2 regions of the Ferrimicrobium sp. genome follow, and region 1 is predicted to be linked to the other one. Evidence: riboswitches for the same ligand, from Rfam matches in the RefSeq annotation. Region 1 holds a riboswitch; the other holds the start of a gene.
The links. A riboswitch is a leader RNA that binds a small molecule or an ion and turns the genes downstream of it on or off. The one in region 1 is predicted to bind fluoride.
Positions count from the first base shown of each region.

Region 1 (4,423 bases):
GCGATGGTCAACTCGCTTAGAAAGAGGCCAAACGGAGGAGCCCCTACGGCGGCTACCGCCGCGGCGAGCCAGGCGGCACCCATGACCGGAAAACGATCCCCGATACGACGGATACCAGCAATCTGTCGAGTGCCATAGGACTCAATCGCATTGCCGGCACCAAAGAACACTGCGGACTTGGTGAGCGAATGATTGACCATCTGATACAGTGCGCCAACGGTTCCGAGCACCCCACCAAAGCCAAAACCGAGAGCAATGATTCCGATATGTTCAACACTCGAGTAGGCCGCGAGTCGCTTGATACCTCGCTGGCGCGTGATGAACAATGCAGCCACCACCAGGCTTGTCACTCCCAGCAGCACAAGGGCCCGGCTCGCATCCCCACCCATGCTTGTTCGACGCAAGATTCCGAGGTAACGTACGATCCCCAACATCGCGCAGTTCAAGAGCCCACCAGAGAGCATCGCCGAGACCGGAGTTGGACCTTCGCTGTGGGCATCGGGTAACCAGGTATGCATCGGAGCGAGGCCAGCCTTGGTGCCATAACCGATGAGAACGAGCAAGAAGGCCACCAGCAGCAGCGTTGGATCCGCCTTAGGGGCAATCCGTTCAAAACTCTCCCATGTCATCGGATAACTGGCGCCTCGCACGAAGGTGCCTGCAAAATAGAAAAGAACGGTGCCGATCAGGGCAAGTGATAACCCTACCGCAACGATGACCAGATACTTCCAAGCCGCCTCAATGGCACGTCGGTGCGGCTCTAATCCGACAAGAATGGCACTGATCAACGTGGTGAGGTCAATGCCTACCCAGTACAATCCAGGATTGTTCTGAATCGGCGACAGGATCATCACCAGGGCAAAGCAAGCGAACAAGCTATAGAAGATGCGCAGCGAACGCGGCGAACGCCCCTGACCACGGAGATAGCCACGGGCGTACACGGTTGCAGAGAGATAGACCAACCCTAGACACACCAGCACCCACACCCCGAATGGATCGATCAACAAAAGGGAATCAACACCGACGACACCACGACTAGGCACAATCACTAACAGCCAAAGGATGAGCGCAAGGTCCACCACGGCGGCCGTGAGGTTCACCGACTCCGCTACGACAGGTCTCGGAGCGATGAGCGACAGTAGTGCTGCCGCGCCGGTGACCGCCAAGATGATAAAGACAAGTATCCAAATCATCCGGTAAGCTCCTTCATGACACGAACATCAGTCACACCCAGGTGACTGCGCATGGATCGGACCAACACGGCATAGGTGGCGATGATAATGAGCAGGTCGAACAGAAAGACGATCTCAAGAAAAAACGGCAACCCGGGCACGAGTATCACCGATCCGGCAAGAACCCCATTCTCGATCATCAAGAGACCCAGCAAGCTCGACAGCGCTTCGGTTCGCAGGGTAAGCATCAAAAAGGCGATGAACTCGACACCCAAGAGCACCGTTAAGGCAAGGACATCGATCGCTGGCATGCCGAGCAGTTGGTGATGGATCTCCTCCGCGATGACCAACGCCAAGATCACCAGAACTCCGCCAATGACCAATGTCGAACTCGATCGCAGTATCGGTGCTTGTTCCCGCCCCACTCCGGTGCGATCCAACAATCGAATGACCAGGAAAGGGATCAACAAGCCTCGGATGACGATCGTGAGCACTGCGATACCATAGAGCAACGGATAATGTCCCCAGAGCGCCACCACCACCGAAATCGCTGCGATGACCCAGGACTGCACGGTGAAGGCATAGACGTGGTTGCGCACCCAGTGCGAGCCAAGAATCGCAAAGCTCAGAATAAGTACGACAAAGAGTGCGAGGCTCAAAACTGCGATGACGATTGGGTGGTGTGCTATGAGATTCATACCACCTGCCTTGCGACCACGGCCAGAACCGCCAAGACGAGGGCGAGAGCAAGTGGTTCCTGGTAGCGGAAGAACCGCAATCTCGACTGAACCGTCTCCACCACTACCATGACAACGGCGACCAAGAGCCACTTGCCCAATAGAACCACCACGCTCAGCGCGACCGTTGGGACCGATCCATTCGAGGAGAGCCCCCAGGGGATGGCGAGGACGTTCACAAAGATCGTGTAGAGAATGGCCTGTTTCATCCACGACGACCACCGAATGAGGCCAAGCATCGGACCCGAGTATTCGAGAATGCGTGCCTCTCCGATCATGTAGACCTCGTAATGAATCGAGGAATGGATTGGCAGTCGCTCAGTCTCCACCGTCAGCAAGATCAAAAACGCCGCCACGAAAAAGAGATGGGCGGGACTGAGATAGATGGCAAGGCTCGCCACAAGAAGGTGATTGACCACGAAAGGAAGCATCGACTCCGCCAACAATGTGATGCCGATGAAGACCATAATGAGGCTCGGTTCAGCAAGGATCGCAAGGATCGACTCTCGCGAACTGCCCATACCTCCAAAGGGATGTCCGGTATCAAGTCCCGAAAGACTCAGAAAGAACGCCGCCAGCGTCAGAATGAGGCCACCACCGAGTATGTCACCGATGTTGGAGAGCGGCAATGGGAAGTTTGTCAAAACAGGGATCAACATCGGCACAATCATCATCGCAACAAAGGCAACGATCGGTGTCAGCCAGAAGATGAACGATGCGGTCGTTGGTACCAACTGCTCCTTGTGGAAGTACTTCCATAGATCTCGATAGGGCTGTACTATCGAGGGTCCTTGGTTTCCCTGCACACGCTCTTCGGCAGCAACGATGAAACCATGGACCAATGGCGAAAGCAACAGAATAGTCAGCACTTGGGAGACCTGTAGCAACACCTCGCTCACCGGCTAGCAACACCTCCGCTTCGACACACCCTCTGCCCCAACAAGCCCACATCAACCGCGGGCCCGCGACTACAACTCAGCAGAGGAGTCATCAGCCGATGTGGCGTTGCAAGGTGGACTCCATCACCCTTTGGAACCAGCGTAGCCGCTAAGGATCGCCCCTGTCAATCCCTACGTTCCTTCGAGGAAGGTGCTAGTACGATGCCTTCATTCTGTGGGCCGTACTGGCCTACCTGTGGGCTGCCTCGCTCAGCGCAGACTCGCCAGCGCCTAGGTGCTAATCGAGACCAAGAATGAGCGAGCACTCTGGCCAAGCCGACCATCCACCTTGCCGTTGCTCGACCTCGGCAGCCTGGTTCTGTGTGGCGGGACTCGCAGCCGACGGTAACCCAGCAAACCTGAGTCCCGTCCACGTCGAGGGCGAGAATTGGTAGGCGCCGAAGTAGCCATTGCCGGTATTGTCCTGATAATTGCCCCCGGATTCACAGTTACGCAACGCAGCAAAGGCCTGCGCCGATGGTGGCGCGGGCGTTCCTCCCCACTGGCTGCCAGCACCTCCACTCGAGACCGCAACACTGACCCCTGCAGCGCTCGGTGCACCCTGGGCCTGGGGTTGTGGCGTGACCGCCTGTTGTTGGGCGGCGGCCTGTTGTTGGGCGGCGGCCTGTTGTTGGGCGGCGGCCTGTTGTTGGGCGGCAGCCTGTTGTTGGGCGGCGGCCTGTTGTTGTTGGAGCAGAGCGGCTTGTTGGGCAGCTTGTTGGGCAAGCTGCTGTTGCACCAGCGCTGCAATCTGACCGTGCACCGAAGCCAACGCAGCCTGTTCGTTGGCGACTCCTGATTGGAGCGATGCCAGGTCCTGACTGAGCGACTGCTGTGCCTGAGTCGCGGCCGACACCTGATGCGCATCATAGGCCACAAGGGCGGTGACGGCCTGCTGATCCCGCTGGTAGTTGGTGATAACGTTCACGACGTAGCCACTCGCCACACTCTCATAGGTTGACTGAGCTGCCACACTATTCTGATCGGTGTTGAGGGCATTGATAACCCCACTCGAGCCCGAGGCATCCGTAAACTTCGCGATGGCCAACTGCACTAAAAGACTTTTCTCGCCAGCCATCTGAACTCGCTCATGTACTAGTTGAGCAGTTCCCCGTGCCAGATTTGCGCGATCAACGGCAAGCTGATGACGCGCAGCACTCGCCTGAACGGCCACTAGACGAATCTCGGCAGATTGAGCTGAGATCTGGGCACTGAGCTGGGTTGCTTGCGCTTGGAGCGTCGCCTGAGAAGCACTCGTCAACTGCGTGGACGGGGCAGGTATAACCACCACCCCAATCAACCCTGCAGTGAAAGCAAGTCCCTTAGCAACTGTTCTCACTGGCATCGCCCCGTTAGAACTCCATCCTTCGTATTCCTTCATCTTAGCCTGGATCCACCGCCTCACCCCGGTTTCGGGGTGAGGCGGTGGCCTGAGGCCGTGATTGTGTGCCGTTGCGGTAACCCGTGGCCGTGGATCGGTTCTGACTCAGATTCTGCATTGATGACTGGGACAGTAGCTGATTCGCCGTATTCGACAACATAGAACGGCTGGGGGGGTCGTCATTCCAGTCTTCTC
Region 1 covers NZ_DAHXOI010000015.1:647-5,069, reverse strand. The annotation lists gene M7Q83_RS09995 (proton-conducting transporter membrane subunit) at 1-1,193, opposite strand, end outside; gene M7Q83_RS09990 (hypothetical protein) at 1,190-1,870, opposite strand; gene M7Q83_RS09985 (NADH-quinone oxidoreductase subunit H) at 1,867-2,808, opposite strand; fluoride riboswitch at 2,884-2,945, opposite strand; gene M7Q83_RS09980 (transglycosylase family protein) at 3,086-4,228, opposite strand.

Region 2 (4,423 bases), on a different contig from region 1:
CGAAATTGCTCGGCGGTGACAAAACTACCGGTTTGCATCATGACGATGGCGATAGCGGTTCCCTGTAGCCAGGTGGTCTTACCACCTGAGTTAGCTCCGCTGATCACGATTGGTTCAGCGATCTCATCAGGAAAGTCATTCGGCGTTGGACGCTGTCCCGAACGCAAAGCGAGAGTGGGTTCGATGAGTTGGCAGAAGCTGAGCTCCCACCGTTGGTCTGTTGGCTCCGGGAAGCAGACCGGCACGCCTGTCGCACTGAGGTAGTCGCGCAGGTTCAGGCTGCCAACGAGCCACGCAAGGTCGTCGCGAAGCGCCACGAAGAACCTGACGATTGTATCGAGTCCATGTGCTAACGCCACGCCGATCTGACCGAGGGCAAGGTTACGGAGCTCTCGAAGGGTCTCGCTCCCCGCTTGATCACGCGGGGCGATCTCGATGCGATGCTTGGAAGTAAGGGAAAGTGCCAAGCGATCTCTCCATCCACGGCCTTCGAAGGGAGCCTCGATGATGAGGTCAGGGTTCGTTAGGTTGCCGGGCCCGAGTGTGGCGCGAGTCACCAAACCGTGCTCAAATTTAAGCTGTTCAAGCTCGATCTCGAGCGAGTTGAGGTAGGCGCTGTCAAAGTTGTCGCGAATGGTGGTGAAAAGAAGTCGTAATCCCTGTGATGACACATCACCGCCTGGTTCTTCTATCCGTTGTGCGAGAGCCCGCAAATCCGCGATGAGGAGTGCCAGGATCTCGCGAGAACGAAGAAGCTGTGAGATCGGGGCTTGGGGCCGTGTTGCATAAGCGGTGCGCCGTTCCATCTGGGCGCCGTGTTGTGCGATCCGAGCGAGGTCGCGTACCAATTGTGGGTGGGCGATCGCATCGGTGACGAGCTCTTGGCGCCATCGAATGATCGATGTATCCGTTGTGGCGTGGACGAAGACCGCCTTCGCAACTCTGGCGATGTCGGCATCGCCCGCGGCCATGGCGTCGATGATCATCGGGAATCCCAGGTCTTCGAGGGTTCGATCGTCGGTGAACGGTACCGAAGGTTCCGTCGTCCCTGGTGGCCAAAGAAGATGCAGCTCAATCATTCGGGACACCAGTGATTAATCCATATTGAGCGGCGAGTTCAAGAGCGAGTGCCCGTCCTTGCGGGGGCCGACGCTCGAGTCGAAAACTCCGTTCAAGCGTCGTTTCGTCGCTGAGTGCCACCAGTGATACGACACCCGGTGCCTGCACGGCAAGTGCTTCAACAAAGGTCACGATGATACAGCGCACCTGTTTTTGTTGACAACGTTCGATGAGTAAGCGACCGAGGATGACTGCGTCGTCAACACTGGTGGAGCTAAAGACCTCGTTAGCAAGGAGCAGTGCCTGTGCTTTCGCATCACCAAGGAAGTGCTGCAGGTTGATGATCTCCTCCTCGAGTCGCCCGGTCATCCGATCTGCGGCTTCCTGTTCCGAGAAGATGGTAGCAATACTCGGCGGTGGAGTGAGTTGAGCAGCCGAGGCTCCAACAGGCAGTCCTAACGCAGTGATGAGGTAGAGCTGGCCGATCGAACGCGTGTAGGTTGTCTTGCCTCCATTGTTGGGTCCCGTGACGACCGTGATCAGCTCGTCGTCATCGAGATGCCACTGATTGGTCACTGGCACCGTGTGGTTTCGGAGTAGATCATGTGCGAGTGCAAGGTCGTAGATCTGTTCAGCGTGCTCTTGGCCAGTTCCACGATTCAGCTTTGGTACAACCCAAGGCAAGCCCGCACCCTCGAAGGCAAGGATCTCTTCGATCCATGCGAGATAGAAGACCAGTTCACGCTCTATTGATGCGACCCAAGACGGGAGAAAGGTTTGGTGGGCGTTGGCAAAGGCACTGAGATGGGCGAACTGATCTGGGAAGATCCGTCCAAGGATGACCAGAATGCGATCGTCGATATGCGTACTTGAATGACGAGAGGCTGAGGCGCTCATGACCTGTGCATTGTTGCCGCCAAATCGAGCGAAAAGACTCAAGAGGTGATCACGATAGCCGCCCGCCCGCGCCCCGTCTTCGCTGCGCGCCCCGTCTTCGCTGCGCGCAACGGTGATCGCATTGTCCTCGAGAAGGAGTTGATAGCTTATGCGATCGAGTTCGGACGCCACCGACTCAGCGTCTCGGGAGAGCTGGAAAAAGTCATTCGTTTGGCTCAGTGTTACCAACGCATCCCGGAGTCCCGTTAGCCCCGCTGAACTCCAGGATGTGGTGCCTAGGTGAGTGAGAACTGATTCGATACCTCGCGTGTAGGCCAAGACAGCGTCGAGCAACCACCGCTCTCTCCCGCTGGGTTGGCGGGCTCGCTCCGCCGCTGTTAGGAGTAACTCGACGCGTTCGAGACACTCACAGAAGGTGAGGATTGGTAGCCGATTACCGGCAACGAGGAGATCGCCGGCAACGTCTTGACGGTAACGAATCGTAGTATGGTTCTGGGGCAATGTCGTGAAGTAAGGGAGAAGATCAAAGGGTTCGAGCCCCTTGTTGATGGCCGCGAAGAGGCGGTCGAGTGCGAGGTCGGTCAGGACAAAATCGTCAATGGCGCGACCGATATCAGCCGTGGGGTCCACCAGACTCTCCGGAGCGTTGATTTCATCAGAGTCTGCTTGTTGATGGCTGACCAACTGACTCGTCTTCCAGCTGGTGCTGGGATCACGTCGGATCATTTCTCGCAGATACACCTTTGACAAGAGACACTCCTTTCGTTCTATGTCGCTGTCATAGGAGTCATCAGTCGGAGACAATCGGCGAACTCCATCACCGATGGCAATCCTAATGGGTTGGTGGCCGAGCGTTGACGAAGGAGGGTGGCGGCCAGGGTGGCGTGCGTATGTGGGCGAACCGCGGTAGCTTGGTGAGGGAATACTCGTCGGGCAGGAGGGTCGCGCTGATGGCTTTGGTGGAGGTGGAGAATGAAGGGTTTGTTCGGATCATAACCATCAATCGCCCTGAGCGTAGGAACGCGATCGACTACGAGACGGCGGAACGCCTGCAGGAGGCATTCACCGTCTTTGCTGGTGATCGTGATGCTCGCGTTGCGGTGCTTGCCGGAGCTGGGGGAACCTTCTGTTCTGGAGCAGATCTTGTGGCGGTTGCAGAGGGATCTACTAATCGACTGGAAGAGGATGGCCATGGCCCGCTTGGTCCGACCCGCATGCGGATGAGCAAGCCGACGATCGCCGTCATCGATGGTTACGCCGTTGCCGGTGGTCTCGAACTGGCGCTCTGGTGTGATTTGCGAGTGATGGAGGCGGACGCGATCGTCGGAGTCTTCTGTCGACGCTTTGGCGTGCCGTTGGTCGATGGTGGCACGGTGAGACTACCGCGTATCGTTGGCCTCGGTAGAGCTCTGGACATGATCCTCACCGGTAGGGGAGTCGGTGCCGAGGAGGCGCTCGCGATGGGGCTGGTCAGTCGGGTGGTCCCCGCTGAACAAGGACGTGCCATGGCTATCGCCTTAGCACAGGAAATCGCAAGATTCCCGCAGGTCTGCCTCGTCAACGATCGGGCCTCAACTTATGAAGGTCTTGAGATCCCATTCGACGAGGCATTACGTAACGAATATCACCATGGTCGAATCTCCTTTGCGGCTGACGGTCAGGAGGGGGCGAGACACTTCAGGGCTGGTAAGGGGCGTCATGGGATATTCGATGACTAGGACGTGTGCGTCAGTGATGCATTCGGCTCGCTGCGTAGGTACTACTATCGACCCATCTGGTGCACATGGTAGGGATCGAATGCCTTGATTGCCTAGGCTCGGTAGTGATGGCAGACAAAATTGATCAGCGTTGCTCGGATCGAGACCGTGACGAAGCGGCGAGTCAGCTAAGAGAAGCCTTGTCGACTGGACGCCTGGACCGCAACGAGTTCAGTGATCGTCTAGATGCAGTATTTGCCGCAAGGACGATGGGCGAACTGGCGTCAGTGCTTAAGGATTTGTCAACCGATCTTGAGCACGGATCAAGCGCAGTTGGCACCAAGCTCGCATTGTCGCTCTTCGGTCACCAAGCGATTGTGCCAGTCCATGCTAGGACGATTGTGATCTCCCTCTTTAGTCGGTCACGGGTCGATCTCACCGTACTCCCCGAATCGGCAAGACGGCGAATCATCGCCGTCTCACTTTTTGGATCGACAAACATCGTACTCAGTCCGGAGCAACGTGCCCGGCTCGATGGGGTCGCGATATTCGGCAGAAAGCATATGAGCAAACATGCCCGCACCCAGGGTGCACCAACTACGGTCGAGGTCACGTGTCTCTCGGTTATGGGGTCCGTTGTTGTGGCGGCAAAGCGACGATAGTGTAGGGCATTGCGGCTATACGTCGGTCTCTAGTTCGTTCTGCGCTGAATTTGGTTCTCGGGTAATGTCTCGCCTTGCGAATCACCGCGTCGGTTCTCTGGGATCGCA
Region 2 covers NZ_DAHXOI010000051.1:1,813-6,235, forward strand. The annotation lists gene M7Q83_RS13670 (hypothetical protein) at 1-1,079, opposite strand, end outside; gene M7Q83_RS13675 (hypothetical protein) at 1,072-2,697, opposite strand; fluoride riboswitch at 2,731-2,787, opposite strand; gene M7Q83_RS13680 (crotonase/enoyl-CoA hydratase family protein) at 2,907-3,674, shown strand; gene M7Q83_RS13685 (DUF1707 domain-containing protein) at 3,782-4,315, shown strand.
Region 2: linked by a shared signal. The riboswitch ahead of M7Q83_RS13675 (hypothetical protein) and the one ahead of M7Q83_RS09985 (NADH-quinone oxidoreductase subunit H) in region 1 are both predicted to bind fluoride.